Regions from separate parts of the Yimella radicis genome, predicted to be linked through region 3. Evidence: predicted binding sites of a transcription regulator. Region 3 holds the regulator's gene; each other region holds the start of a gene.
What was found. The regulator HrcA, encoded in region 3, represses chaperone genes, less so after heat shock. The targets are predictions, from matches to a motif close to TTNGCACTCGNNNNNNNCGAGTGCNAA.
Positions count from the first base shown of each region.

Region 1: the regulator HrcA is predicted to act here: its motif matches at 7,452-7,478, upstream of groES (co-chaperone GroES).
Region 2: the regulator HrcA is predicted to act here: its motif matches at 8,820-8,846, upstream of groL (chaperonin GroEL).

Region 1 is NZ_BAAGZR010000007.1:278,037-287,910, forward strand. It holds gene ACYU8W_RS05840 (succinic semialdehyde dehydrogenase) at 1-457, opposite strand, end outside; gene ACYU8W_RS05845 (GuaB3 family IMP dehydrogenase-related protein) at 581-1,702, opposite strand; gene guaB (IMP dehydrogenase) at 1,788-3,314, opposite strand; gene ACYU8W_RS05855 (hypothetical protein) at 3,366-3,857, shown strand; gene ACYU8W_RS05860 (hypothetical protein) at 4,262-4,444, shown strand; gene shbA (RNA polymerase sigma factor ShbA) at 4,435-5,013, opposite strand; gene groL (chaperonin GroEL) at 5,266-6,876, opposite strand; gene groES (co-chaperone GroES) at 7,005-7,298, opposite strand; gene ACYU8W_RS05880 (metallophosphoesterase) at 7,526-8,428, shown strand; gene ACYU8W_RS05885 (THUMP-like domain-containing protein) at 8,428-9,648, shown strand; gene ACYU8W_RS05890 (glycoside hydrolase family 3 N-terminal domain-containing protein) at 9,659-9,874, shown strand, end outside.
Region 2 is NZ_BAAGZR010000025.1:140,060-149,933, reverse strand. It holds gene ACYU8W_RS13685 (NADH-quinone oxidoreductase subunit 5 family protein) at 1-21, shown strand, start outside; gene ACYU8W_RS13680 (complex I subunit 4 family protein) at 15-1,511, shown strand; gene ACYU8W_RS13675 (NADH-quinone oxidoreductase subunit N) at 1,508-2,956, shown strand; gene ACYU8W_RS13670 (pyridoxal phosphate-dependent decarboxylase family protein) at 3,020-4,360, shown strand; gene ACYU8W_RS13665 (VOC family protein) at 4,391-5,113, opposite strand; gene ACYU8W_RS13660 (CopG family transcriptional regulator) at 5,113-5,265, opposite strand; gene ACYU8W_RS13655 (hypothetical protein) at 5,395-6,885, shown strand; gene ACYU8W_RS13650 (DUF3263 domain-containing protein) at 7,032-7,322, shown strand; gene ACYU8W_RS13645 (SDR family oxidoreductase) at 7,418-8,164, opposite strand; gene ACYU8W_RS13640 (YbaK/EbsC family protein) at 8,241-8,768, shown strand; gene groL (chaperonin GroEL) at 9,005-9,874, shown strand, end outside.
Region 3 is NZ_BAAGZR010000002.1:110,118-119,991, reverse strand. It holds gene nadC (carboxylating nicotinate-nucleotide diphosphorylase) at 1-460, opposite strand, end outside; gene ACYU8W_RS01605 (L-aspartate oxidase) at 457-1,896, opposite strand; gene nadA (quinolinate synthase NadA) at 1,906-2,892, opposite strand; gene ACYU8W_RS01595 (NUDIX hydrolase) at 3,049-3,951, opposite strand; gene ACYU8W_RS01590 (DUF3097 domain-containing protein) at 3,979-4,854, opposite strand; gene hrcA (heat-inducible transcriptional repressor HrcA) at 4,987-5,997, shown strand; gene dnaJ (molecular chaperone DnaJ) at 6,007-7,125, shown strand; gene ACYU8W_RS01575 (16S rRNA (uracil(1498)-N(3))-methyltransferase) at 7,122-7,868, shown strand; gene ACYU8W_RS01570 (PhoH family protein) at 7,935-8,990, shown strand; gene ybeY (rRNA maturation RNase YbeY) at 8,987-9,475, shown strand; gene era (GTPase Era) at 9,554-9,874, shown strand, end outside.

The DNA of each region.
Region 1 (9,874 bases), on a different contig from region 3:
TGGCCAGGTACGACGGGCCCTTGCGCGCGTAGTGCCGGCTCACACCCGCCACGTCCAGCACCTCGTCGAACGCGTGGCGGCGCGATTTTCCCGACTCGAGCTGGATCAGGTCCAGCAACTCGGCCTGGTTGTCCAGGACGAGGTCGTGCAGTTCCAGCAGGAACCTGGCCCGCTGTTGCACCGACAACGCTGCCCACCGCGGCTGCACCGACCGCGCGGTGCGGTAGGCGATATCTACGTCGTCCACCGAACTCTGCGGGATCGTGCCCAAGACCCCGCCTGTCATCGGCGTGACGCAGTCGAACGTCGCGGCTCCCGGGGAGGTCAGCGCCCTACGCGCGAGGCGGGCAGCCAGGGCAGGTGCGATGACGTGCGGCGGACGGCTCTGCTCCCGACCCGCCGGATCCTGCCCGGAGGGGTGCGTCGAGTCGTGCGTGGAGTTCAGCAGGTCGGTCATTACTCCACAGTAGAACGCATCGCCGCCAACGTCACCCCAACGCCGAGACCCGTCCAACGAACACCGAAAGTCCGCAGGAATCCGACGTCAACCGGGCGGATCTGCTGACCTTCGCCGGGATGGTCAGCTCTTCTGATGCGGGGCGACGATGACCTCGACCCGCTGGAATTCCTTGAGTTCGAGGTAACCCGTCGTGGCCATCGCGCGCTTCAGCGCACCGATGACATTGGTCGTGCCGTCGGCGCCGAGACCAGGGCCGACGAGGATCTCCTCGAGTGATCCGACCGAGCCGACCTCGACCCGCTCGCCACGCGGTAGTTCGGAGTGGTGCGCCTCGGAGCCCCAGTGGAAACCGCGTCCGGGTGCCTCGGTGGCTCGCGCCAGGGCGGCGCCGAGCATCACCGCGTCCGCACCGCAGGCGATGGCCTTGACGATGTCGCCGCTGGTGCCCATGCCCCCGTCGGCGATGACGTGGACGTAGCGGCCGCCGGTCTCGTCCATGTAGTCGCGACGAGCGGCGGCGACGTCGGCCACGGCGGACGCCAGCGGCACCTGGATGCCGAGCGTCTGCCGGGTGGTGTGTGCTGCTCCGCCACCGAAGCCGACCAGGACGCCGGCCGCACCGGTACGCATCAGGTGCAGCGATGCCGTGTAGGTGGCGACCCCGCCGACGATCACCGGCACGTCGAGTTCGTAGATGAATCGCTTGAGGTTCAGCGGCTCGGACCGACCCGAGACGTGCTCGGCCGAGACGGTGGTGCCGCGAATGACGAACAGGTCGACGCCGGCGTCGACGACGGCCTTCCAGAACTCCTGGGTGCGCTGCGGCGACAACGCGCCGGCGACGGTGCAGCCGGAGTCGCGAATCTGCTTCAGCCGCAGCCGGATCAGGTCCTCGCGGATCGGCTCTTCATAAATCTCACGCATCCGGGCGGTCGCGTGGGCCGGCTCGAGCGCAGCGATCTCGGCGAGCAACGGTTCGGGTGACTCATACCGGGTCCACAGACCTTCGAGGTCGAGCACCGGCAGGCCGCCGAGCTTGCCGAACGCGATGGCGGAGTCGGGCGACATCACAGAGTCCATCGGCGCGGCCATGACCGGCAGGTCGAAGTGATAGGCGTCGATCTGCCAGCCGACGTTCACCTCGCGCGGGTCACGGGTCCGACGCGAGGGCACCACCGCGATGTCGTCGAAGGAGTACGCGCGACGCCCGCGCTTGCCACGTCCGATCTCGATCTCAGTCACCGGAAGAGCTTATCGGTGCGCCAAGGACACAGACGCTGCGGGAAGCGGCCGCAGTGGCGACCGGTTTCCTGGACTACGGGCGTAGTCAGCGTCCGGCGTAGTTCGGTGCCTCGACGATGCCCTGCACGTCGTGCGGGTGTGATTCCTTGAGACCGGCCGAGGTGATGCGCACGAAGCGACCCTTCTCCTGCAGTTCCGGGATCGTGTTCGCTCCGACGTAGAACATCGACTGGTGCAAACCGCCCACCAGTTGGTGGACCACGGAGCCGAGCGGTCCTCGGTAGGGAACCCGCCCCTCGATGCCCTCGGGCACGAGCTCGTCGTCGGAGGCGACGTCGGCCTGGAAGTAGCGGTCCTTGGAGAACGATTTCTTGCCGCGCGACGCCATGGCGCCGAGGGAGCCCATGCCGCGATAGGTCTTGAACTGCTTGCCGTTCAGCAGGATCACCTCGCCGGGCGACTCCTCGCAGCCGGCGATCAGCGAACCGATCATGACCGAGGACGCGCCCGCGACCAATGCTTTGGCGATGTCGCCGGAGTACTGCAGACCACCGTCACCGATCACCGGCACACCCGCCGGCTTGCAGGCCAGGGACGCCTCGTAGATCGCGGTCACCTGCGGTACGCCGACACCGGCGACCACGCGCGTGGTGCAGATCGAACCCGGCCCGACGCCGACCTTCACCGCGTCGACGCCGGCGTCGACGAGTGCCTGCGCTCCGGCGCGGGTGGCCACATTGCCGCCGATGATCTGGACGTGTTTGGTGGCCGGGTCGGACTTCAGCTTGCGGATCATGTCGAGCATCAGGCTGGCGTGACCGTTCGCGACATCGGGCACGAGCACATCGACGCCGGCCTCGACCAGACGGGTCGCGCGCTCCCAGGCGTCACCGAAGTAGCCGACGGCGGCGGCCACCAGCAGCCGTCCCTGGTCGTCCTTGGAAGCGTCGGGGAACTGCTCGGACTTCACGAAGTCCTTCACGGTGATCAGGCCGACGAGTTTGCCCTCGTCGTCGATCAGCGGCAGACGCTCCCGCTTGTGCTGACGCAGCAACAAGGTGGCGTCCTCACGGCTGATGCCGACCGGTCCCGTGACCAGCGGCATCGGCGTCATCATCTCGTGCACCTTGGCGGTCGCCCACTCCGCGAGCGGGGTGAACCGCAGGTCGCGGTTGGTGATGATGCCGATCAGCGTGTTGTCGGGGTCGACGACCGGAAGTCCGGAGACGCGATAGCGACCACAGATCTGGTCGAGTTCCTCGAGCGTGGCGTCGGGACCGATCGTGACCGGGTTGGAGATGATCCCGGTCTGGGTGCGCTTGACCAGATCGACCTGCTCGGCCTGGTCCTCGATCGACAGATTGCGGTGCAGCACACCGATGCCGCCCTGGCGCGCCATCGCGATCGCCATCCGCGACTCGGTCACGGTGTCCATCGCCGCCGAGATCAGCGGCATGCGCAGTTTCAGATCGCGGGTGAGGCGGGAGGTGGTGTCGACTTCGGAGGGGATCACATCGGTCTCCCCCGGCAACAACAGCACGTCGTCGTAGGTCAGGCCCAGTTGGCCGAAGATCGCAGGAACATCGCTCACAGTCGGCTCACCAGACGTCATTGTGCAAGTCTACGAAGCCGACGGAGCCGACGCGACGAGGGTGGTCACTGAATGGTGGCGGTGAAGGTCTCGTTCGCCAACGAGTCCGAGGCGTCGTCCGGGGTCACGACGGACCTCTCGCTCGCGGTCGCGGTACGGGCACGCGGAGACGGCTGCGGCGGCATCGGAAGTGTGGGACGCGCGGTCGGGCGCCCGCGCCGACCGTCGGTCGATGTGGACGTCGGCGTGCTCGTTGCCGTTGACGTGGGCGTTCTTGTCACGGTGGACGGAGAGGTCGGACGCGTCTTCTTGGTGGTCTTCGTTGACTTCGTCGTCGACGGACTCGAGGCCGTCGGACTGCTGGTCGAGGTGGACGTCGCGGTGGACGTCGAGGTGGACGTCGAGGTGGACGACGGCGTCGAGGTGGACGTCGAGGTGGACGACGGCGTCGAGGTGGACGACGGCGTCGAAGTGGAGGTCGGGACGCTGGTCGACGTCGGAGCCGAAGTGCCGGTGGGAGGCAGCACCGGACGCGTCGCGCGCGTGGACGTCGGACGTTGCTGACTCGTCGAACCTACCGAAGTCGTGGACTGCTTCCACTGCGTGCCGGTCCAGACCCACTGCGTACTGGAGGCTCGCGGTACCGAGGTCGGGTCATCGCTCGTTGCCGACTGCGTCTGCGTCGTCGTACCGGAGTGCTCGTGGGCGCGGTCGTCGGACCTGGTGTCCGACTGTGTTGTGCTGGAAGATGATTCGGCAGGTACGCCGGTCGCCTCGACCGTGCGGGGCAAGGGGTCGGCGCCGACGAGTCCGCGGGTGACCGTGCCGAGTTCACGGAACACCGGAACCGAAGTGCCGGTGACCGCAGCAGACACCGAACTCACCGACAGGGCCGCAACCGCGATACCGGAGACCGACGCGACACGACGCAGGTGGAGGCCCGCGCCGCGACGTCCGCGAAGGAGCCCATGGCGCGAATAACGGCCGACAACCGGTTCGGGCCTGCTGGGGAGGTGATCGATCGCCTCGACCCACTCCGAGAGCAGCGCGATCGCTTCGTCGTTCGACGCCTGCGCGCCTCGACGACCGCCGAGGGCGTCCAGCCACTCGTCGTCGCGACGGATGTCGTCCAGGCGCGGCGTCACTGCTGATCCTTCGTGTCGGTCATGATCCTGCGCAGACGGGCAAGCGCACGGTGCTGCGCGACGCGGACGGCGCCGGGAGTCATGTCAAGGGCGGCGGCGGTTTCTTCGGCAGACATGCCCACGGCAACCCGAAGCGTGAGGATCTCGCGCTGTTGTTCGTTCAACTGGTCGAGGTAGGCATGCACCTGCGCCGATCGGTCGGCCTCGAGCGCGTGCTCCTCGGGGGTCAGTCGCGCGTCGGTCTGCTCGGGAAGATCATCGCTGGGCACTGCACCACGCAGCACGCCGCGCTGGGCGTCGGCCACCTTGTGGGAAGCGATGCGATAGACGAATGCCTCGAACGGGGCGCCTTGGTCGACGTATCGAGGCAGCGCGGTCAACACGGCCACACACACCTCCTGAGCAACGTCTGCCGCGGCGTCCGAGGTCGCGGAGAAACGGCCGAGCCGGGCTCGGGCGTAGCGCAACGCGATCTCGTGGACGCCTGCCATCAAAGCGGCTGCCGCAGCATCGCTTCCTGCACGAGCCTCAGCAGCCAGGTCCCGCAGGGGGATCTGCGCTTCCGATGGGGACATCGTGCGAGCGGCCCAGTTTGTTACAGGTCGGTGGGCAGCGTTTGGCGATCCGCTCATCCTGCCTTCCCGGGTCCTCGTCGTCGGTTCCTGAACCCCGTCCCGGCCGAACTCCTGGACAGATGACCGAGGGGCGCACTCACCAGAGTAGGCATCCACCTGCCGTGCTGGTCAAATGCCGGTTGACCTGCCGATGCCGGAATGCGAAGCGCCCCGGTCCGTGAGGAACCGGGGCGCTTGCCTGGATGGACCGCCTCAGTGAGCGTGTCCGTGGCCCGCGGCCGCGGGCTCTTCCTCTTCCGGCTTCTCCACCACGAGCGTGTCGGTGGTGAGCACCATCGACGCGATGGACGCCGCGTTGCGCAGCGCGGAACGGGTGACCTTGACCGGGTCGATGACGCCGGCCTTGATCAGGTCGCCGTACTCGCCGGTGGCGGCGTTGAGGCCACTGCCCAGCGGCTGCTCACCGACCTTCGACACCGCGACATAACCCTCGAGGCCCGCGTTCTCGGCGATCCAGCGCAGCGGCTCGGCGGCCGCCTTGCGGACGATGTTCGCGCCCGTGGCCTCGTCGCCCTCGAGCTGCAGGGAGTCGAGCGCCGAGACGGCGTGGATGAGCGCCGAGCCACCACCGGCGACGATGCCCTCCTCGATCGCCGCACGGGTGGCGGAGATCGCGTCCTCGATGCGGTGCTTCTTCTCCTTCAGCTCCACCTCGGTGTGGGCGCCGACCTTGATGACGCAGACGCCGCCGGCCAGCTTGGCGAGACGCTCCTGGAGCTTCTCGCGGTCCCAGTCGGAGTCGGTGCGCTCGATCTCGGCCTTCAGCTCCTTCACGCGACCGTCGACGTCGGCGGTGTCGCCCTGGCCGTCGATGATCGTGGTGGAGTCCTTGGTGACCACGACGCGGCGGGCCTGGCCCAGCACGTCCAGGTCAGCCTGGTCGAGCTTGAGGCCGACCTCCTCGGCGATGACCTGACCACCGGTGAGGATGGCCATGTCCTGCAGCATCGCCTTGCGACGGTCACCGAAACCGGGGGCCTTGACCGCGACGACGTTGAAGGTGCCGCGGATCTTGTTGACCACCAGGGTCGACAGCGCTTCGCCGTCGATGTCCTCGGCGATGATCACCAGCGGCTTGCCCGACTGGACGACCTTCTCCAGCACCGGCAGGACGTCGGCGATCGCCGAGATCTTGCCCTGGTTGATCAGGATGTAGGCGTCCTCGAGGACGGCCTCCATCCGCTCCGGATCGGTCACGAAGTAGGGCGAGATGTAGCCCTTGTCGAACTGCATGCCCTCGGTGAAGTCGAGCTCGGTCACCGCCGTCGAGGACTCCTCGACCGTGATGACACCGTCCTTGCCGACCTTGTCGAACGCGTCGGCGATGAGGCCACCGATCGTGGTGTCCTGCGCGGACAGGGATGCGACCTGAGCGATCTCTTCCTTGCCGTCGACCTCGCGGGCATTGGACAGCAACTGGTCGTTGACGGCTTCGACGGCCTTGTCCATGCCGCGCTTCAGACCGGACGGCGAGGCGCCGGCGGCCACGTTGCGCAGACCCTCCTTGACCATCGCCTGGGCGAGGACGGTCGCGGTGGTGGTGCCGTCACCGGCGATGTCGTTGGTCTTGGTGGCGACCTCCTTGGCGAGCTGCGCGCCGAGGTTTTCGTAGGGGTCGTCCAGCTCGACCTCACGGGCGATGGTGACGCCGTCGTTGGTGATGGTCGGGGCGCCCCACTTCTTGTCGATGACGACGTTGCGGCCCTTGGGGCCGAGCGTCACCTTGACGGCGTTGGCGAGTGCGTCAACACCGCGCTCGAGCGACTTACGCGCGTCGTCGTTGAACTCCAGGGTCTTTGCCATGGTGATGGAAGTCCTTGTCTTTCAGTCTCTTTCGAGAGGTCCTGGGTGGACCGGGGAATGTGCGACGCCCCGGATCGCGGCCCGCAGAGGGCGGCGAGCCGGGGCGCCTTGAATGCTCGTGAGGCCGATCAGCGCTCGACGATGGCGAGCACGTCGCGCGCCGAGAGGATCAGCAGCTCCTGGCCGCCGTACTTCACCTCGGTGCCGCCGTACTTGGAGTAGATGACCTTGTCGCCGACCTTGATGTCCATAGGGACACGCTCGTCACCGTCCTCGTTGAAGCGGCCGGGGCCGACAGCGACGACCTCGCCCTCCTGGGGCTTCTCCTTGGCGGTGTCCGGGATGACCAGACCGGAAGCGGTGGTCTGCTCGGCCTCGACGGCCTTGACCACAATGCGGTCCTCGAGCGGCTTGATGTTCACCACAGCGGATCCTTTCTACGTTGTACCCACCGCGTCGTGCGGCGGAAGTTTGCCCTGTGACTCACCGGCTCCCGGGCTCCGGTCGCCGTCGCGGGGGTCGACCTGAGCCTTTGCGGAGCCGGCACTGTCACAGGCTGAGTGCCACTGGCGAATCTAGCACTCGCATACGTCGAGTGCTAACTGCCGTCCGACACTCTTCATTCCGTTCGGGCGGGCAGGATGGGGACATGCGATTCGGACCCGCGCCGACCCACACCATCGCCCATCTGAGCGACCCGCACGTGCTCGCGGACGGGCGCCGGCTGCACGGGGTGATCGACGTGATCGACAACCTGCGCCGCACCCTGGACCAAGTGGTTCGCACCGGTCGGTCCATCGACGCGATGGTGTTCACCGGCGACCTCGCCGACCTCGGCGAACCGGACGCATATCGCGCACTGCGTGAGATCGTCGAGCCCGCGGCTAAGGAGTTGTCCTGCACGGTCATCTGGGTCATGGGCAACCACGACGAACGTGCGCCGTACGCCCGCGGGCTCTTCGATCTCGCGGTGGACGACGAGCCGCAGGATCGCGTGTACGACCTGCGCGGGCTTCGGGTGATCGCGCTGGACAGCACGGTGACCGGCTACCACCACGGTGCGATCGACGACGACCAGATCGCCTGGCTGGCAGACCGGCTGAGTACGCCCAGTCAGTACGGCACCTTGCTCGCGCTGCATCACCCGCCACTGGTCTCGGCTGTCGACCTGATGAATGTCATCGGCCTCGACAACCAGGACGCCTTCGCATCGGTGCTGCGTGGCAGCGATGTCCGGGCGATCCTGGCCGGGCACCTGCACCACAGCTGTCACGGCACGTTCGCGGGCATCCCGGTCTCGGTGGCGGCCGTGTCCTGCTACTCCCTGGACGGCGGGGCGCCGAACGGAGCGCTGGTCGGGGTCGACGGGCGTCAAGGCTTCGACCTGGTCGACATACATCCGCACGGGCTGGTGCACACTCACATTCCGCTCGGCTCTCCCCCGGTGGTCAGCGGGTTCTCGCCGCAGGTGCAGGACGCGCTGGCCGCGCTCTCGCCGGCGGAGCGCCGCGAGGCCTTCTCCAGCAAGTCCTCCACCTGGACGCCGTCCTGATGGATGCCTTTCTCGTCGAGCGAATCCTGTCGGACGACGGCCGTTCGCTGCTCGACTCGTTGCCTTCGTACGACCCTGCTTCGGTGATGGCGTTGACGACGCGACTGCGCGCACAGGGCCACGATCCCGAACTCGTCAGTGCCGTGCTCACACAGTCGGCGCTGCGACACAGGGCGGTGGAGAAGTTCGGACCCGACGCCGCGCGGATGTTCTTCACTCCCGACGGACTCGAGCAGGCCACCCGTCCGCGCATCGCCGACGGGCACGCGGCCCGCTTCGCAGCCGCGGGCGTGAACCACGTGTACGACCTCGGTTGCGGAATCGGCTCGGACGCACGGGCATTCGCTCGCGCCGGACTTGCCGTGCACGCATTCGACCTGGACGCTGCGACTGCGGCGATCGCACGCGCGAACCTGCCCGGCGGTACGACGGTGTCGGTCGAGGACGTCACGACCGTCGACGTCCCCTCACACGTGGGTGTCTGGCTCGATCCGGCGCGGCGCACCTCGGGCGTTGCCGACATCACCGGCCGGACCAGGCGCACCTTCCGGCTGGAGGATCTCCTGCCGTCCTGGAATTTCGTCACCGCTCTGGGGGCCTCCGGACGAGCGGTGGGCGCCAAGCTCAGTCCTTCCTTCCCACGCTCGGCACTCCCCGACGGAGCGTCGGCGCAGTGGACCTCCCTCGGTGGCGAGGTGCTGGAGTGCTGCGTCTGGTTCGGCCCTGTCGCCGACGACTCGCGGTTCACGGCTCGCGTCCTCACTGCAACGGACGACGTCGTGATTCGCAGCGAGCACATCGCCGCAGAGACCGACAGCGTCGACGGCCTGGCAGCCTTCCTCTACGAAGCTGACCGGGCGGTCGTGCGTGCAGGGGTGACCGGCGCGCTCGCCGACGCAGTGGACGGCACCGAACTGGCCTCCGGCCTCGGCCACGTCACCGGTGACGTGCGTGTCGATGTTCCGTACGCCCGGCGCTACCGCGTCCGGGAGGCGGTGCCGTTCAACATCAAGAACCTACGAGCATGGTTGCGTTCCAACGACATCGGGCGAGTCACGGTGAAGAAGCGCGGTGTGAGGTTCGACGATGCCCGCTTCGTACGCGACCTCAAGCTCAAGGGCGACGCGAGTGCCCTCCTCCTGGTGACCAGGTTGGCGCAATCCCAGATCGTCCTCGTGCTCGAGCCGGACGATTCCGACGAACCGGACCCTCGCCCGTAGCCTGAGCGCGATGATCAGAACCGTCTCCGTCCTCACCGTCAGCGCTCTCGCCCTATCGGCGTGCAGCGGCGACCCCGGCGGCCCGTCCGCCGGGACGACGTCGCCGGGAACCGCCGCGGTGACACGCACGACCTCTCTTTCGTCCGGCACGTCCTCGGTCGAACCGACGCCGAAGCCTTCGTCGACGACGTCACCGGGTGCATCCTGCGTGGACGGCCTGCTGCGA
Region 2 (9,874 bases), on a different contig from region 3:
CTGGGGGTGACGCTGTGGTGATCATCCTGCTGGCTCTCGTGCTGGTGCCACTCGTCACCGGATTCGCGCTCGTGGGCGGCGGACGCTGGCCACGCGCCGTCGGCGAGACCTCTGCCTTCGCGATCGCGGCGCTCGCCGCGGCTGCGACCACCGCCCTCGCCGTCGTGGTGTCGATCCAGCGACCGGATTTCGACCGGCAATGGGTGCCCTCGCTCGGCCTGCGCTTCCACCTCGGTGTCGACGGCATCAGCATTCCGCTGATCGTCCTCACCGCCGCGATCGGTCTGCTCGCGATGCTGCACCGCCGGATTGATGACCGATCTGGTTCGGACGCAACGTATTTCGGCTGTCTGCTGATCGTGGTCGGCGGCGCCCTGCTCGGCTTCCTGGCCCGCGACGCGATCCTGTTCTTCATCGCCTTCGAGATGGTCCTCGTGCCGATGTGGGTGTTGATTGCGGTCTTCGGCGACCAGCGGGACCGCGAGAGCACCCGCCGCGCGGCGCTCATGTTCGTGCTCTACACGGTGCTCGGCTCGACGCTGATGCTCGCCGGAATCCTGGCGCTCGTCTTCGCCTCCGGCACCGCCGACCTCACCGAACTCGCCCGGGGCGTCTCCCTCAACGCACCCCAGCAGACCGCCATCGCCGCGATGCTGCTGGCCGGGTTCGCAGTCAAGGTGCCGCTGTGGCCGCTGCATTCCTGGCTGCCCGCCGCACACACCGCCGCACCCACCGGCGGCTCGATGCTGCTGGCGGCCGTCCTGCTGAAGCTCGGCACCTACGGCGTCATCCGGTTGCTCGTCGCACCCTTGCGCGAAGGCTGGCAGACGCTCGCACCCCTCGTCGGCGTGCTGGCGGTCATCGGCATCATCTGGGCCGGTCTGGTCTGCCTGGTCGAACCGTCACTCAAACGCCTGATCGCTTACTCCTCGGTGGCCCACATGGGCGTCGTGATGCTGGCGCTCGCGACCGGCACCGAACTCGGTCTCAAGGCGGCTCTCTTCGGCAACATCAGCCACGGACTCATCTCGGCGCTGCTGTTCGCAGTGGTCGGTGGGCTCAAGCAGCGCTGGCACGACGACCGCCTGGACGTGCCTCGGGAGGCCGTCCGCGACGTCAGCCCCCGCCTGGGTTTCGCTCTGCTTTTCGGCCTCGCCGCCTCCCTCGGTCTGCCGCCGCTGGCCGGCTTCTGGTCCGAGTTGCTCACCCTCCTCGCCGCTTGGCAACCGGCATCCGATCGGACGCTGTTCAAGGTGCTGGCCGCCGTGGCCGCGATCGGTGCCGTGCTCGGCGCCGCGTACGCACTGCGCGTCGCGCGCACCGTCTGGGGCGGCTCATCCGACCGCAGCGAACGCGTGGTGCCCGAGCCCGCGCCCTGGCGTGATGCGTCCGCGTTGGAGTGGACGGTCATCGCGACGCTGATCATCGCCATCGCGGTGCTGGGCGTCTGGCCGACCGGGCTGCTCGATCTGATGGCCCCTGCCGTCGATCAGTCGGGAGCAATCCGATGAACATCCACGTGTACTGGCTGCCGCTGCTCCCGGTGATCATCCCGGCGGTCACAGCCGTCCTCGTCCTGGTGATCGACGCAGTCGTGCCCCGCCGACGCACCGTCCACTTCGTCGTGGCGGCCCTCGCCCTGGCCGCGGCCACCGCGAGCACCGTCCCTTCGCTGACGCGGGTGTTCGACGATCCGGCCACCTCGTTGTGTCAACCGGAGGGCAACTGCTTCTACGTCGTCGACAACGTCTCGGCGGGTCTGCAGGCAGCCGCGCTGCTCTCGGCACTCGTCGTCACGTTGCTCGCGGCGCCGATCCGGATCGCGAAGTCGCACAGTGTGATTCAGGTGTCGGCCCTGCTGTCCGTGACCGCGGGCGCCACGGGCGTCGTCGCCGCCCGCGACCTCCCCGCGTGGCTGGTGATGCTCGAACTCGCGACCGTCCCCACCATCGCGCTGGTCGCCGTCCGCGCCCGCCGCACGGCGGTGGACGGCGCGCTCAACCTGCTGACGACGTCGCTGGTCTCCTTCGCGGTGACGGCGATGGGTGTGGCGATGTGGTTCGCCGCCACCGGTTCGGCCACCTTCGACGCCGACACCGTGCAGGTCGCGATCGACAACCCTGACACCCGCCCGATGCTCGCCGTCGCGCTGATGCTGATCGTCGCCGGTGTCGGGTTCAAGCTGTCGCTCGTGCCCTTTCACGCGTGGACTCCCGAGGGGTACGCGGGTGCGTCCGTCCCGATGACCGCGCTGCTTGCGACGGTGTCCAAGATCGCTGCACTGGGGGCGTTGCTGGTGGTCGCCCGCCCGATCGCCGCGGTCGGGGGAGCGGCCATGGTCGCGCTGGCGGTCATCGCGGTGCTGTCGATGACGCTCGGCAACGTCATGGCGCTGCGTGAGAACGACACGCTGCGCTTCCTGGCGTGGTCCTCGGTCTCCCAGGCCGGCTGGATCGTGCTGCCGCTGGCCACCTCGTCCAGCCGTGCGGTGCACGCCGCGGCCGCGTACGTCGTCATCTACGCCGTCGCCACGCTCGGCATCTTCATCGCGCTCACCGCGGTCGCCCACCAGCAGGGACGCTCTGCAGTCACCGCGTTCGATGCTCTGCGCGGACTCGGACGACGACAGCCGTGGACCGGCGTCCTGCTCTCGCTCGGTCTGTTGACTCTCGCCGGTCTGCCTCCCGCGATCGGCGGAGTGCTGGCGAAGGTCGCGGTGCTGCACCCCGTCGCGGACGAGCGGCAGTGGCTCCTGCTGGTACTCGCCGCGATCAACGCGATGATCGGCGTCGCGGTGTACCTGCGATGGGTGTGGCAGATCTTCAGCTCCGGCGGTGACACCGTCGACCGTGGTCTGCGTGCCCACCCGCTGCACCTGATCCTGCTCGTTGCCGGGGTGCCCGCGCTGGTCGTCGTGAACCTCGCGCCCCAGCTGTTGTTCTGGCTGGTCGACTGAACGGACGCCTGCAATCCCGCGGTCGTTCGGCGTTCCGAGCGCGCGCACCTAGACTGCTCGCTCGTGCACCGGTTCGACGAGAAGACCCAGCAATTGAGCGACGCCATCGCGGCGTACGCCGACAACCGACTCAAGCTGAACCCGGTTCCGCTGGACGGGGTCGCGACCCCGCAGGAGCTTCAGGAGCTCGTGGGCCAGACGATCACCCGCGAGGGCATGGGCGGACTGCCGGCGCTGGAACTGTTCACCGAGCAGCTCGCGCCGAAGTGCCTGTCGATTGACCACCCACGCTATCTGTCGTTCATTCCTTCGGCGCCGACGCGCGAGGCAGCCATGTTCGACCTCGTCGTCGGTGCGTCCGCGCTCTACGCCGGTTCGTGGCTCGAGGGCTCGGGTGCGGTGTACGCCGAGAACCAAGCGCTGCGCTGGATCGCCGATCTCGTGGGCCTGCCCCCGACCGCCGGCGGTCAGTTCGTCCAGGGCGGCACGATCGGCAACCTCTCCGCCCTCGTCGCGGCGCGAGACACCGCCCGCGCGCTCACCGACAAGCGTCCGTACCGCGTTGCAGCCACCTTCGGCTCACACTCCTCGATCGAGACCGCGTGCAAGGTGGTGGACGCCGAACTGGTCAAGGTGCCGGTCGACGACTGGCAGCTGACCGGCGAAACGCTGCGAGAAGTGTTGGAGGAGAACGGTCCTGACACCTTCTTCGCCGTCGTCGCCACGGCTGGCACGACGAACTTCGGCATCATCGACGACATCGACTCCGTCGCGGACGTGTGCGATCAGTACGGCATCTGGCTGCACGTCGACGGTGCCTACGGCGGCGCCGGGTTGGCGGCGCCGAGCGTCCGGGAGAAGTACGACGGCATCGAACGCTGCAACTCCTTCATCGTCGACCCGCACAAGTGGTTCTTCGCGCCGTTCGACTGCTGTGCGCTGATCTACCGCGAACCCATGCTCGGACGAGCCACGCACACCCAACACGCCTCCTACCTGGACGTGCTCACCGGCTCGACCGATTGGAACCCCTCCGACTTCTCCATCGGCCTCACTCGTCGCGCTCGCGGCCTGCCTTTCTGGTTCTCGCTCGTGGTCAACGGCACGGACGCCTACACCGAGGCCATCGAACGCACTCTCGAGGTGGCGCGGTTCGCCAACGAGGAGATCAAGAAGCGGCCGTACGTCGAACTCGTGCGCGAGGGTTCGCTCACCGTCGTGGTGTTCCGCCGCCTCGGCTGGTCGGCCGCCGACTACCAGCGCTGGTCGGACGACCTGCTGGAGCGCGAGGAGGCGTTCGTGGTGCCGACCTCGCACGAGGGCGAGACCCTCGCCCGGTTCGCGATCGTCAACCCCCTCACCAGTGAGGACGACATCACCGCGATCCTCGACACCATGGCCTGACGGCCCCGCGAATCTGCGCGGATTGTGTTGCTACCGGGCGGCGTGTACCTGCACCAGTTGGCCGTCGGGGTCGGTGATCTCGAGCACCGTGCCGAACGAGGTGTCGACCCGAACGTCGTGACCGGCCTCGCGCAAGGTCTTCGCCAGGGCTTCGGGTTCGCCGGTCGTGGTGAGGGTGAGCGAGGCGCGCGAACCACTGACGCCGGCGAGGTACTTCTCGAACTCACCGGGACGCGCGACATGCAACCCGACGAACCCACGGTCGGCGGCGAACTGCCGGTACGGCGTGCCCACAGCGTTGTCCCCGCAGCTCAGACCGAGGCGTTCCAGGAAGGTCGACCACGGGCCGGACGGATCGGTGAACACGACGGGACAGACCGACAGGTCACCGCTCGGCGCGGCCTCGTGCTCGGTGTAGCCGTAGAAGTCGGTCTGCTTCTCGTTGATCCACAACTGCTCGCCGTCCGGGTCGGTGATCCGCAGTGAGCGGCCGTAGGTCTCGTCGATGGGCATGTCCCCGAAGGCCTTGGCGAGGGCGTCCAGATCGTCGACCTCGAAGGTCAGATCGGTCTGCCCGGCGACCGCGTCCGACTCTGCGGAGTTCACCCCGTGCAACAGGACATCTCCGGACCCCGACCGCATGACCGCCCAACTGTCGTCGGAGGTCACGGTGGCGACCAGTCCGAGCGTCTCGCAGAACCGGCGCATGGCAGGAACGTCGTTCGTGAAACGAATGGCTTGAGTGGTGATCATCACTTCGACTCCTTCAGGTAGGCGGTCAGGGCTCGTTCGACGAGCGCGGACAGGCTGGTGCCCTCGTCGATGGCGCGGTGCTTGGTCTCGGTGACCAGTCCCTTGGGTAGGTACACGTTGAACTGCACCTTCTTGCTTTCTTCTTCATCCATGCTTGAATGCTAGCAATATAGAAAACGAGCAAGCAGGGCCTGAGCCGCATCTTCATTCGCAGGTGACGCGGTTGGTGTCGAAGAACGAAACCGCTGGGCTACTGGCGAGTCCGTGATTGAGTCGCCCTCATGAACACCAGCACAGGCGTCGTCTTCCCGGTCAGCAACACCGCCAAGATGGCGCAGGGGCAGGAGGAGCGCAGTTCGTCGGCCTTCGGTCGAGGGGTCGTCTCCGACGCGCTCGCCTCCGTGGACGAGCCGGGAGCTCTCGCTGTCCGTCGCGACACCGGGTGGCGCCGCGGCTATCCCCGACACTTCCGGCGCCTGGTCGAGGTGGGCGCGCGCGACCACCAGGCGGCGATGGCGATCGCCCGCGACGGACTGTCGGCGGTGCACGAGCGGATGTGCTGGCTTCCTGTGACAGGCGGGCACGACCGGCGCGTGGCCGAGGCCTTTGCGACTCCCAGTCCGCAGCCTGCCCTGGAGTCGGTGACGGTGCGCGGCGACGGCGATCCGGAGCGCGAATTCACCCTGCCCTACAAGGGAGATCGGCTCTCGGGGGCCAACCTGCGTCGCCGGTTGGACGACTGGGTCGAATCCGGCGTCATCGAACCGGGGGTGCGGGACGCGGTGGGTCAGGTGCTCGACCATCCGGAGTGGCTGGACGTCCGTGACCGCACGTTCGTCGTGTTGGGCGCCGGTGCCGAGATGGGTCCGTTGCGGTCGCTGCTTCGCTGGGGAGGACATGTCGTCGCAATCGACCTTGCCCGCCCGGGCATCTGGTCGCCGCTGTTCGACCTGGCCAGGTCGGGTGCGGGATCGCTCACCGCACCGGTCGGTCCGGCCGGGGTGGATGCGTCCGACCCGAGTCAGCATGCCGGTGCCGACCTGCTGCACGACACCGGCCGCATCGGCGACTACCTGATGGGCGTCGAAGGCCCGATGGTGCTCGGCAACTACGTGTACGCCGACGGTGGGGTGAACCTTCGTCTCTCGGCCGCCACGGACGCCCTTGCCGTGCACCTTTCGCAACGTCCGGACGTCGCGCTCGCCTACCTGGCCACACCCACCGACGTCTTCGTCGCGCCGGACGATGCTGTGTCGCAAGCCAATTCAGGACTCGACTCGGCGTTCCTGAAGTCGGTGCGTCGTCCGCTGCGTGCGCTGTCAGGAGGCCGATTGCTGCAGCGGCAGTACCCGCCGATCGTCGACGGCCCCGCGATCAGCGACACGATCGTGCCGCAGCAGGGGCCGAACTACTTGCTGGCCAAGCGAATTCACCGCTGGCGCGCGACGGCCGCCGCGGCCGACGGGCAGCTGGTCTCGATGAACATCGCGCCGCCCACCCGCACCAAGAGCGTCACCAAGAACCGGGCCCTGGCTGCCGCGTACGCAGGCGCCCACCGGTTCGGCGTCGAGGTGTTCGATCCGTCCACCGCCAACACCCTCATGGCGGCGATGCTCGTCCACGATCTGCGCACCGGTGGCTACGCGGCCAAGGGCGACGTGTGGGCCGCCGAGGCGGCCGGCGCGGCCCATGGCGGGCTGTGGCGTTCGCCGTACGACCCGCGGTCCGCCCTCGGAATCGCGGCTGTACTCGGCATCGGAGGGGCCCGCTGAGGCCCATTTTCGACTCATTCGTCACATCCGTCACAGGCTCACCGCCACAAATGACAACGGTGTCATTAGGCTCCTAGAATCGGCGACGGCTCGGCTTGCCCCAGCGGGCGAGCCGAGCACCAGACGTCCACGAGGAAAGGTCACCGATGAGCGCGGCGGAGCAGACGAGTGCACCCCAGGGTGCAGAGCTGACCGACCGTGACCGGCGGATCCTCGAGCTCGAGCGAGACTGGTTCCGCGCCCAGGGCTCCAAGGAGGACGCGATCCGCGACCGCCTCGGCATGGGCTCGACCGCGTACTACCAGGCGCTCAACGCATTGCTCGACAACCCGGAGGCGATGAAGGCCGACCCGCTGTTGGTCAAGCGCCTGCGCCGACTGCGTTCCAGCCGGATGAAGCAGCGCAACGCGCGCCGGTTCGGTTTCGACACACCTTGAGCCTGCCCAGCCCACACAAATCGGCGTGAGTTTCTGCCCTTCGCCGGACGTGGCGAAGGGCAGAAACTCACGCCGATTCTCGGGTGGGGTCGAAGTCAGACGCCGCCGTTGAGCAGCACGCCACCGTCGACGGTGAGGGTCTGGCCGGTCATCCAGCCGGAGTCGTCCGAGGCGAGGAAAGCAACCACGCTGCCGATGTCCTCGGGCTCGCCAAGGCGCTTGAGCGGGTAGGGCTTGGCCACCTGCTCCTCGCGTCCGGAGTAGAGCGCCTCGGCGAACTTCGTCTTCACGACGGCCGGTGCGACGGCGTTGACCCGGATGTCCGGGCCGAGCTCGATCGCGAGTTCCTCGGTGAGGTGGATGACGGCGGCCTTGCTGACGCCGTACATCGCAATGCCCGGGGCGGGTCGCAGGCCGGCGACGGACGCGACATTGACGATCGAGCCGCCGTGCTCCTGCATCCACGCCTTGTGCACCAGCTTGACCCACTCCAGTGCGGACAGGACGTTGACCTCGAGGATCTTGCGCGACACCTCTGGCTCGACGTCGAGCAGCTTGCCGAAGACCGGGTTGATGCCGGTGTTGTTGATCAGCACGTCGATGCTGCCGTGCTTGTCGATCGCGGTGCGCACGACCTCCTCGCGGTGCGCGGCGTCGTCCGCCTTGCCGGCGACGTAGGACGCGCGCTCACCGAGTCCGGCGACGGCTTCCTTGAGGGTGTCCTCGCCACGTGCGGTGATGATGACGTTCGCGCCTTCGTCGACCAGGCGCTCGGCTATGGCCAGGCCGATGCCTCGGCTGGCTCCGGTGACGATCGCGGTCTTGCCCTCGAGACGGTTCATGGAGACCTCTTCTGTTCGTTTCGGTGGTTGTGTTGTCATCTTGTCGCAACCCGTACGTCCGACGAAGGAGTGGTCCATGTCCAGCGCTAGAGGAAACCTCGACTGGCAGCCCCTGGAGGAGCACGCCGGCCTCGTGGCGCCGACGGTCGCGGACGCGAACGCGCCCGGTCTGCTGGTCGCGCCGGTCGACGACTCGCTCTCCGACACCGCCGCGTTCTGCCAGGCGTACGACGTGACCCTCGAAGCGGCCGCGAACTGTGTTGTCGTGCAAGCGCGCCGGGGTGAGAACACCACGTACGCCGCCGTCATCGTTCGGGGCACCGACCGCGCCGACGTGAACAAGACCGTCCGCAAGCACCTGGACGCTCGCAAGATCACCTTCGCCGACCAGGAGCACACCGAAGCGGCCACCGGCATGAAATCCGGCGGGATCACGCCGGTCGGTCTGCCGGTGGACTGGCCGATCCTCATCGACCGGGCGGTCGCCGAGGGCGGGGAGTTCGTGATCGGCGGGGGAGTGCGCACGTCGAAGCTGTTGATCACCGGCGAAGCCTTGGCCGCCCTGCCGAACGCCGAGGTTCTCGACCTGACGATCGCCGGTTGAGCCGTCCGGTTCGCGTGTCCGGGAGCCCGCCGAAAATTCCCCGGCGTCCCGTTTGCACTCGCCCCGCGCGAGTGCCAATAATGGCGTTAGCACTCTCGGCATGAGAGTGACAGAACAAGTGGCAGTACGGCGAGGGTCACATCGCGCGGACGACGTAGGTCCGCAGCCGGTGCGGCTCGTCCGTCGCGGGCGTCGTGCCGCCAACTCGATACGCAATGTGTGGGAGGAACCACCACATGGCCAAGACAATTGCCTTCGACGAGGAGGCCCGTCGCGGACTCGAGCGGGGTATGAACACCCTCGCCGACGCCGTCCGTGTCACCCTCGGCCCCAAGGGCCGCAACGTCGTCCTGGAGAAGAAGTGGGGCGCCCCCACGATCACCAACGACGGTGTGTCCATCGCCAAGGAGATCGAGCTCGAGGACCCCTACGAGAAGATCGGCGCCGAGCTGGTCAAGGAGGTCGCCAAGAAGACCGACGACGTCGCGGGTGACGGCACCACCACCGCCACCGTGCTGGCCCAGGCCATGGTGCGCGAGGGTCTGCGCAACGTCGCCGCCGGCGCGAACCCGATGGCGCTCAAGCGCGGCATCGAAGCGGCTGTCGCGGCTGTGTCCGAGCAGCTGCTGTCGCACGCCAAGGAGATCGAGACCAAGGAGCAGATCGCTGCCACCGCGTCCATCTCCGCCGCGGACCCCCAGATCGGTGAGCTCATCGCCGAGGCCATGGACAAGGTCGGCAAGGAAGGCGTCATCACCGTCGAGGAGAGCAACACCTTCGGTCTGGAGCTGGAGCTCACCGAGGGTATGCGCTTCGACAAGGGCTACATCTCCGGTTACTTCGTGACCGACACCGAGCGCATGGAGACGGTGCTCGACGACCCGTACATCCTGGTCGTCAACTCCAAGATCTCCTCGATCAAGGACCTGCTGCCGCTGCTGGAGAAGGTCATGCAGTCCGGCAAGCCGCTGATGATCATCGCCGAGGACGTCGACGGCGAAGCACTGTCGACCCTGGTGGTCAACAAGATCCGCGGCACCTTCAAGTCCGTTGCCGTCAAGGCTCCGGGCTTCGGTGACCGTCGCAAGGCCATGCTCGGTGACATC
Region 3 (9,874 bases):
CGCCGTCGGCGACGGCTCGCTTCTCCAACGCGCGCAGCCCCGGCGTCGTCTTGCGGGTGTCGGCGATGCGGGCCGAGGTGCCGTCGACAAGCCGCGCGAACCCGGCGGTCCGGGTCGCGATGCCGCTCAGGTGACCGAGCAGATTCAACGCGGTGCGTTCGGCGGTGAGGATCGACGCCGCGCGACCCGTCACGGTTGCGATGCGCGTGCCGGGCGCGAGGGCCACACCGTCGGCCACGAACCATTCCACGTCGAGAGTCGGGTCGACGAGGTCGAAGGCGTGCTGGGCCGCGACGATGCCGGAGAGAACGCCCGGCTCGCGCGCGACCAGGTGCGCAGTGCCCTGAGCATCCGGGGAAACCGTGGCGGCAGTGGTGAGATCGCCGGCCTGACCGAGGTCTTCGGCCAGGGCCGTGCGGACGATGCGGTCGACCTCAAGGCTGATATGGCTGTCGATCATGCCGGAACCTCCTGTGCAGCAACGGTTTCGATGGAGTCGACGCGGCGGTGCGCGCCGACGGTGTGCGGGTGCAACAGCGCCGAGCGGGCGACGAGCCAGGCGACGTAGCCGGCATCGTCGTGGCGTAGTCCGGCGAGCCGGTCGACGGCGCGCTCGAGCGTGTCACCCTCGCGCAACACTCCGCAGCTGTCGCCGAGCACGGCGCGCACCTCAGCGAGGTCGACAGCAGGTGCGGCGGACGCGGACACGACGGTGCCCGGGTCGACGGGAAGCACCCGTGGGGTCCAGCGAGTATCGGCGCCGCGAATCGAGTCGGCCGCGGCCCGGCCGGTCACGACCGCCTCGAGCAACGAGTTGGACGCCAGTCGGTTGGCGCCGTGCAGGCCGGTGCGCGACACCTCGCCGACGGCCCACAGGCCGGGCACCGAGGTGCGCGCCTGGGCGTCGACTGTGACGCCACCCATGGCGTAGTGCAGGGCCGGCCGCACCGGCAGCAGGTCGCCGGCGAGGTCGAATCCGTGCGCCCCGCACAGCTCGGCAACCGCAGCGAAACGCGTTACAACAGAAGGGATATCGCGGCAATCGAGACGAACCTGACGCCCCGCCCGCAGCTGTTCCCACACGGCGGCAGCAACCACGTCGCGCGGTTGGAGTTCGTGCACGAATCGCTCGCCGTCGGCGGTCAGGATCGCGCCGGCGCCACGCAGCGCTTCGGTCAGCAGTGGGTTGGGGAAGGCCGGCACGTCGAGAGCGGTGGGGTGGAACTGCACGAGGTGCAGATCGTCGGTGCGGGCACCCACCCGCGCAGCCATCGCGACACCCTGCCCCAGCGCGGTCGCCGGGTTCGTCGTGCACGGCCACAGCGCACCCATCCCGCCGGTCGCCAGCACGACGGCGTCGGTCTCGAGCACGAGCACCGCGCCTGAGGCGTCGAGCACCTCGACACCGCAGATCGCGCCGTCCGAATCGGTCAGCAGGCGGCGTGCGGTGTGTCGATCGAGCGTGTGCACGCTCGGCAGATCGCGTACGGCAGCCGCCATCGTGCGGGTGATCGCAGCTCCGGACGAGTCACCGGCGTGAGCGACGCGGCTGCGGCTGTGTCCGCCCTCGAGGGCGAGGTCGAGTCGTCCGTCGTCGGTGTGGTCGAACGGCACGCCGAGTTCGGCCAGCAGTGCGATCACGTCGGGCGCCGCGTCGGTGATGCGCCGGATGGTGCGGGCATCGCCGACGAACGCGCCCGCCCGCACCGTGTCGGCCGCATGCAACTCGGGGGTGTCGTCGTCGGCGAGAGCTGCCGCGATGCCGCCCTGGGCCCACATGCTCGCCGCGTTGTCGGTGAGCGTGCCCGGCGTGACGAGCACGCACTCGGCGGGCGAGAGGGCCCAAGCGGCGGTGAGACCCGCGAGGCCCGAGCCGATGATGACCGGCTTGTTCATGGTGTGCTCCTACTTGACCGCGAGCATGCGCTCGATGGCGCGGCGCGCGGGTGCTTCGAGGGTGGGGTCGAGAGTGATCTCGTGCTGGCCGAGTTCGAGCGAGCGACGGATCGCGGTGAGCGTGTTGCGCTTCATGTGCGGGCACAGGTTGCACGGGCGCACGAAGTCGACGTCGGGGTGCTCGGCGGCCACGTTGTCGCTCATCGAGCATTCGGTGATGAGGGCGACCTTGCGGCGTCCGCCGGCGTCGGGCACGCCCGCCCGGGACACCTGGCCGACGAAGTCGATCATCTGGGCGGTCGAACCCGAGAAGTCCGACGCGGCAACCACATTCGGCGGGCACTCGGGGTGGGCGATGACCGTCACGCCGGGGTTGCCCGAGCGGATGTCGTCGATTTCGGCGGGGGTGAAGCGCTCGTGCACCTCGCACGCACCCGGGTGGGTGATCACCTCGACGCCGGTGCGGGCAGCGATGTTCCGGGCGAGGTACTGGTCGGGGATCATGATGACCCGGTCGACCCCGAGCGACTCGATGATCTCGACGGCGTTGCCGGAGGTGCAGCAGATGTCGCTGGCGGCCTTCACCGCCGCGCTGGTGTTGACGTAGGTGACCACCGGCACACCCGGGTGTTGCCGGCGAAGCTCGGCGATGTCGTCCGGCGTGATGCTCTCGGCCAGCGAGCAACCCGAACGCAGGTCGGGCAGCAGCACCCGCTTGGCCGGGTTGAGCAGCTTGGCCGTCTCGGCCATGAAGTGCACCCCGGCGAGCACGATCGTGCCGGCCGTGACGTGCTGCGCCTCGCGGGCGAGGGCGAGGGAGTCGCCGACGATATCTGCCACGCCGTGGAAGACCTCTGGCGTCATGTAGTTGTGCGCCAGGATCACGGCGTCGTGCTCGCGCTTCAGCGCTGCGATCGCCTCGATCTCCGGCTCGAAGACGGCCCACTCGACCTCGGGGATGAGGTGGCGGACCTTCTCGTACGTGGCTGTCGACATCGTCGGCTCCATCCTATTTGCTCACATTGAGTAAATGCTTGGAGTGAGCATAACATCGCTCACTGCAACTACTGCGCGTGCGAGCACGCGCAGTAGTTGCAGTGAGAGGCGCAGTGGTTGCGGAGGGTGGGCCGTACCCGCAGCGGCGGACGCGGGTCAGCGCGATCGGGGGATCGGCACCTTGGTGCCCACCTGGCCGCGGGCCGCAATGGCCTCGCGACGGAAGCGGTAGAGCCGCGCCGGTCGTCCGCCGGTGGCGCGAGAGGTGTCGTCGGTCGGCTCCACCAGCGCCTGCTGTTCGACCGAGCGGCGGAAGTTCTGTTTGTGCAGGCCGGCGCCGACCAATGCCTCGACCACCGCCTGGAGCTCGCCCAGGGTGAACGTCGGGGGCATGAGCTCGAACACGAGTGGGCGGTATTGGATCGTCGAGCGCAGCCTGGACAGACCCGTCGCGAGGATGCGGCGGTGGTCGGAGTGCATCGCGGGGCCGGTGAGGCCGTCGACGCCGTCAGCGGCGTTGGGCGAATCCGCGACCAGTCCGGCCTCCCAGAGCAACTCGTAACGTTGCAGCGCCAGCTCGGGACGCCATGGCAGTTCACCATCACCGAAGATGTGCGCGATGCGTTCGGACGCATCGGTCGACCACCTGCGCAGCTCGCTCATCAGCTTGTCGCACAACGCGATCGAGGTCTCCGACCGGCGGTCTTCCCACGGCAGGAGGTCGTAGACGTCGCGCCAGCCGTCGTCGGCGGCCGCCCGCGTGAGCCCCAGGTAGGAGATCGACACCGCCCGACCGGCGGAACCGTCGCGGCCCAGGTCGGCAAACGTATAGAGCTGCTCCACGAAGCCCAGGGAGTGCCCCGTCTGCTCGGCAACGAACGCTCGCGCGCCGTTCTGCAGCGAGTGGTGGTCGGTGCGCAACGGGCCCGCCGGAAGGTGCAGTGGATCGCCGGCGGCGAGCACCATCGGTCCCTGATCGGGCGCGCCCGCGCAGGTGCCGACCGAGACGACGACCGCCACCAGGTCGGCATGCAGCGACGCGGCCGGGCGAGAGGTCATGACGCAGAACCTACAAGGTGAATCGGATCAGACCGGAGCGGTGACGAAGTCGATGAGCTCCTCGACGCGGCCGAGCAGCTCCGGCTGCAGATCGGCGTAGTTGTCGACCGTGCCGAGAATGCGCTTCCACCCGCGCGCGACGTCAGCCTGAGAGGCGTGCGGCCAGCCGAGCTCGGCAAGGATGCCGTGCTTCCACGAGGTGCCGCGCGGTATCACCGGCCACTTGGTCCAACCCAGCTTTTGCGGACGCACGCTCTGCCACACGTCGACGTACGGGTGGCCGAGGATCAGCACATGGTCGCGCGACTGAGGCAGCGCCCGCGCGGCGTCGACGATGCGCTGCTCCTTGGTACCCCGCACCAGGTGGTCGACGAGGATGCCCATGCGCCGCCCCGGCCCGGGGGCGAAATCGCGGATCACGGCCGACAGGTCGTCCACGCCGTCCAGCATCTCGACGACCACGCCCTCGACCCGCAGATCGTGGCCCCACACCTTCTCGACCAGTTCGGCGTCATGTCGGCCCTCGACGAAGATCCGTGAGCCGAGCGCGACCTTCGCCCGCTGGTCGACCACGGCGACCGACCCACTCGCCGTACGCGTGGTGGTGGCGCGTGCGGCCGCCAGCGCGGCCGCGTCCGCCGGGCGTGGGGGAGTCAGGATCACCGGGCGTCCGTCGATGAGGAAGCCCGGGCCGAGCGGGAACGCGCGCACCTCGCCGCGTCGGTCCTCCAGGTGCACCACGTGCATCCCGCCGACCTTCTCCACCCGGACGACGGCGCCGACGAACCCGGTGTCGACCTCCTCGACGACCGTGTCGGGCTCCGCGGCGACCTCCTGGGATCGTCCACGCTTGGGCGCGCGCCAGTCGGAGGAGAGCACATCGGAGCCGTATCGGTCTGTCACGGCCGTCACGGTAGACGGCGGCGCAGGTCACGTCGTGGGTGACACGCGCGGTTCGCGCCGGGTCGTAGAATTGGCACTCGTGCCCTCGGAGTGCCAAAGTCGCGGGCGAGCCCGTACCAGTGAGGAGGACCGATGAGCGAAGAACGCCGTCTCGACGTGCTGCGCGCGATCGTGCAGGACTACGTCGCCACCTCCGAGCCCGTCGGGTCCAAGGCCTTGCTTGATCGTCACCAACTCGGCGTCAGCGCCGCAACGATCCGCAACGACATGGCCGCCCTCGAGGAGGAGGGGCTGATCAGTGCCCCACACACCTCCGCCGGACGTGTCCCCACCGACGCCGGATACCGCCGGTTCGTCGACCAACTCGGCCACATGAAGCCGCTGTCACGCTCCGAGCGCGTGGCCATCGAGACCTTCCTGCAGCAGGCGGTCGACCTCGACGACGTCGTCGACCGCACCGTCCGGCTGCTCTCGTCGCTCACCCACCAGGTCGCGGTCATGCAGTACCCGTCGATCGGCACCGCCACCGTCCGTCACATCGAGCTCGTCAGCCTCGCCGACACCAAGGTGATGGTCGTGCTGATCATGTCGACCGGACGGGTGGAGCAGCGGGTGCTGACCATCGCCCACACCGCAGACCAGCTCCTCAGCCTGCGCGACGTCGTCAACCAGGCCGCCGAAGGGCGCACCCGCGCTCACGCCGCCGACCGGCTGGACGCCTGGGCCGAGCAGCGCCGCGCGGGGGCGAGGCCTGAGTCGCACCCCGACGACTCCACTCCCACGTCCGTCGGCGTGATCCGCGACTTCCTGGCCGAGGAGCGTGAGGAGCGCGTCGTCATGGCCGGCACCTCCCACCTGGTGCGCTCCGGGCAGGACTTCCCAGAGACCATCGGACCGGTGCTGGACGCCTTGGAAGAACACGTCGTTCTGTTGCGTTTGCTGCAGCAGATGGAAGGCGACGACGTCTACGTCCGGATCGGCGGCGAGAACGCCATCGACGGATTCCGGACGGCATCGATCGTCAGCGCTCCGTACACCGCCGGTGGCATCGGTGTGCTGGGTCCGACCCGCATGGACTACCCCACCACCATGGCCGCGGTTCGCGCGGTCGCCCGTTACGTCTCGGAAATTCTCGAGCAGTAAGGAACTTCGTTGAACGACTACTACGCCGATCTCGGCGTGTCCCGCGACTCCTCGGCGGAGGACATCAAGCGCGCCTACCGCAAGCAGGCCCGCAAGTTGCACCCCGACGTCAACCCGGGGCCGGAGGCCGAGGCCGAGTTCAAGAAGATCTCGCAGGCCTACGAGGTGCTGTCCGACCCGAACAAGCGTCAGCAGTACGACATGGGCGCCGACCCGTTCGGCGGCCAGCACGCAGGGTTCGGCGGCAACTTCAGCTTCACCGACATCATGGACGCCTTCTTCGGTGCCGGCGCGGCCGGTGCGCAGGGCGGCCCGAGGTCTCGCGTCCAGCACGGACAGGACGCCCTCGTCCCGCTGCAGATCGACCTGTCGACCGCCGTTTTCGGTGGCACCGAGGACCTCGTCTTCGACACCGCGATCCTGTGTGACACGTGCGACGGTGAAGGCTCCCGCCCGGGCACCGGACGCCGCACCTGCGACGTCTGCCAGGGCGCCGGTCAGGTGCAGCAGGTGCAGCGTTCCTTCCTCGGCCAGATCATGACCACCCGTCCGTGCGGTGCCTGTCACGGTTACGGCGAGGTCGTCGAGTCGCCGTGCCCGGACTGCTCCGGCGAGGGACGCCGTCGTGACCGCCGCACGCTGAAGATCAAGGTGCCCGCGGGGGTCGACACCGGCACCCGCATCCAACTGAGCGGCGAGGGCGAGGTGGGCCCCGGTGGTGGCCCGAACGGCGATCTCTACGTCGAGGTGCGGGTCCGCAAGCACGAGACCTTCCAACGTCGGGGCGACGATCTGCACTGCTCGGTCGAACTCCCGATGACCGCGGCCGCCCTCGGTGCCAACCTGCCGCTACAGACCCTCGACGGCCCGCGCGACGTGGAGATCAAGGCCGGCACCCAGCCGGGCGATGTCATCACGCTCAAGGGCCTCGGCGTCACGCACCTGCGCACGAACATGCGCGGCGACCTGCTGGTGCACACCAACGTCCGCACGCCGATGAACCTGTCCGACGAGCAGCGCGATCTGCTGCGTCAGCTCGCCACGGCCCGCGGCGAAGAGCGTCCGGAGGGCAACTTCCAGCGAGCCGACAAGGGACTGTTCGGCAAGCTGCGCGACGCGTTCAAGTGACCGCTGCGCTCTTCCTGATCGACGCCGGACGCCTGGACGGTGTCACTGACGGTGCCCCGCTGGTGCTCGACGGCCCGGAGGGGCGACACGCGGCCACCGTGAAGCGGATCGAGCCGGGGGAAACCGTCTTGGTCGCCGACGGCTCCGGGACGGTCGCTCAGTGCACGGTGGCGGCGGCGTACAAGGACCGGCTCGATCTGGTTGTCGTCAGCACCGAGCAACAGACTCCGCAACTGCCGCATGTGACCCTCGTCCAGGCGCTCGCCAAGGGCGATCGCGACGACCAAGCCATCGAAGCCGCAACGGAATTGGGTGTCGACGAGGTCGTGCCGTGGCAGGCCGAGCGCAGCATCGTGCAGTGGAAGGGCGAGCGCGGCGCGAAGGCTGCGCGCAAGTGGGAGCAGGTCGTTCGTGCGGCGGCCAAGCAGTCCCGCCGGGCCACCGTCCCGGTCGTCGGTCCGTTGCTCGATCGCAAGGGGCTCGCCGGCCTGGCGAACGGCCGCACCGTGTTCGTCCTGCACGAGGACGCAACGACTGCCTTGGCCGATGTCGACCTCGCCGGAGTGGAAGAACTCGCGATCGTGGTCGGACCCGAGGGCGGCATCAGCCCCGCCGAACTGTCGGTGCTCGAGGACGCCGGGGCACGGATCGTCCGTCTCGGACCGCATGTACTGCGCTCGTCAAGCGCCGGTCCGGCAGCTCTCGCGGTCGTCATGTCGGGCACCCGCTGGGCGCACCACTGACCCACTCGAAGCCGGCGTGAATTTCGGATGAGACCCATCGGACCCGCACGTAGACTGGAACGCACGATGACAGATTCGACCAACAGCACCCCGCACACCGTCCAGGCGACCCACGCCGTCGAAGTACCACCGGATGTGCCGATGGTGCAGTTACTCGGGCCGAACGACGAATTGCTCACCACCATCGAGCGCGCGTTCCCGAAGCTGGTGATCGCGGTCCGCGGCAATGGAATCCAGCTGCAGGGCGATCCCGGCGACATGGCTCTGGTCGAGGATCTGCTCGACGAACTCATCGCGATCGTCGACGCCGGTCACCCGCTCAATCGTGACGCCGTCGAACGCTCGATCGGCATGCTGCGCCGCAAGACCCGCGAGCGCCCGGCCGACGTGCTCACGATGAACATCGTCAGCAGTCGCGGCCGCACCGTCCGCCCGAAGACGCTGGGGCAGAAGGAGTACGTCGACGCGATCGACGAGAACACGATCGTGTTCGGCATCGGCCCGGCCGGCACCGGTAAGACCTACCTCGCGATGGCGAAAGCGGTGGCCGCCCTGCAGGCCAAGGAGGTCGACCGGATCATCCTGACCCGTCCAGCGGTCGAGGCCGGCGAGCGTCTTGGCTTCCTGCCCGGGTCGCTCAACGAGAAGATCGACCCCTATCTGCGTCCGCTGTACGACGCACTGCACGACATGGTCGACCCCGACTCGATACCCCGGCTCATGGCGTCCGGCACAGTGGAGGTCGCACCGCTGGCCTACATGCGTGGCCGCACGCTCAACGGAGCGTTCATCATCCTGGACGAGGCCCAGAACACCTCCGCCGAGCAGATGAAGATGTTCCTCACCCGCCTCGGTTTCGGCTCCAAGATGGTCGTCACCGGTGACGTCACCCAGGTCGACCTGCCCGGCGGCACCACCTCCGGGCTGCGGGTCGTCCAGGACATCCTCAAGGGGGTCGACGACGTCCACTTCGCCCACCTCACCGCGCAGGACGTCGTCCGTCACCGCCTGGTGAGCGAGATCGTCGAGGCGTACGACCGCTTCGATGCCCACCGCCGCACCCCTGACAAGCGTGACGGGCAGGGTCCGCGTCGTGCTGGAGCAGCGGAGAAGAAGGCGTGAGCATCGACGTCGCCAACGAGACCGACGTCGAGGTCGACCTCGAGGAACTGCGCGAGTGCGCGGGGTGGGTGCTGCAGGAGATGCGCGTGCACCCCGAGGCCGAACTGGCCATCACCGTCATCGACGAGGACGCGATGGAGGTGCTGCACGTGAAGTGGATGGACCTGCCCGGTCCGACCGACGTGATGAGTTTCCCCATGGACGAGCTGCGTCCCGGCCGGGACGGGGTCGATCCCGAGGAAGGCATCCTCGGCGACCTCGTGCTCTGCCCCACGGTCGCGGCGAAGCAGGCCGAGGAGGCCGGTCATACACCTGCCGAGGAGATGCTGCTGCTGACCGTGCACGGCATCCTGCACCTGCTCGGGTTCGACCACGCCGAGCCGGACGAGCGCAAGGAGATGTTCGACCTGCAGCGCACGTTGCTGCTGACCTTCCTGGCCCGCAGGCCGGCCGCGACGAGCATCACCCCACCGTCGGGAGACTGACGCGGCAGCGTCGGACATACTTCGACTGCGCCCCGGACGGACGCGAGCAGCACGCAATCGGTTGGAAATGAGTTCGGAATGAGTGAGTTCAAGGCAGGGTTCGCCTGCTTGGTCGGTCGACCGAACGCAGGCAAGTCGACGTTGACGAACGCCCTGGTCGGCCAGAAGGTCGCGATCACCTCGAGCAAGCCGCAGACCACGCGGCACACGATCCGCGGTATCCACAACACCGATGACTCGCAGTTGGTGCTGGTCGACACCCCCGGTCTGCACAAGCCGCGCACGCTGCTGGGTCAGCGGCTCAACGACGTCGTCCGTGAGACGCTGATGGACGTCGACGTCATCGGCTTCTGCCTGCCGGCCGACCAGAAGATCGGCCCGGGTGACCAGTTCATCGCC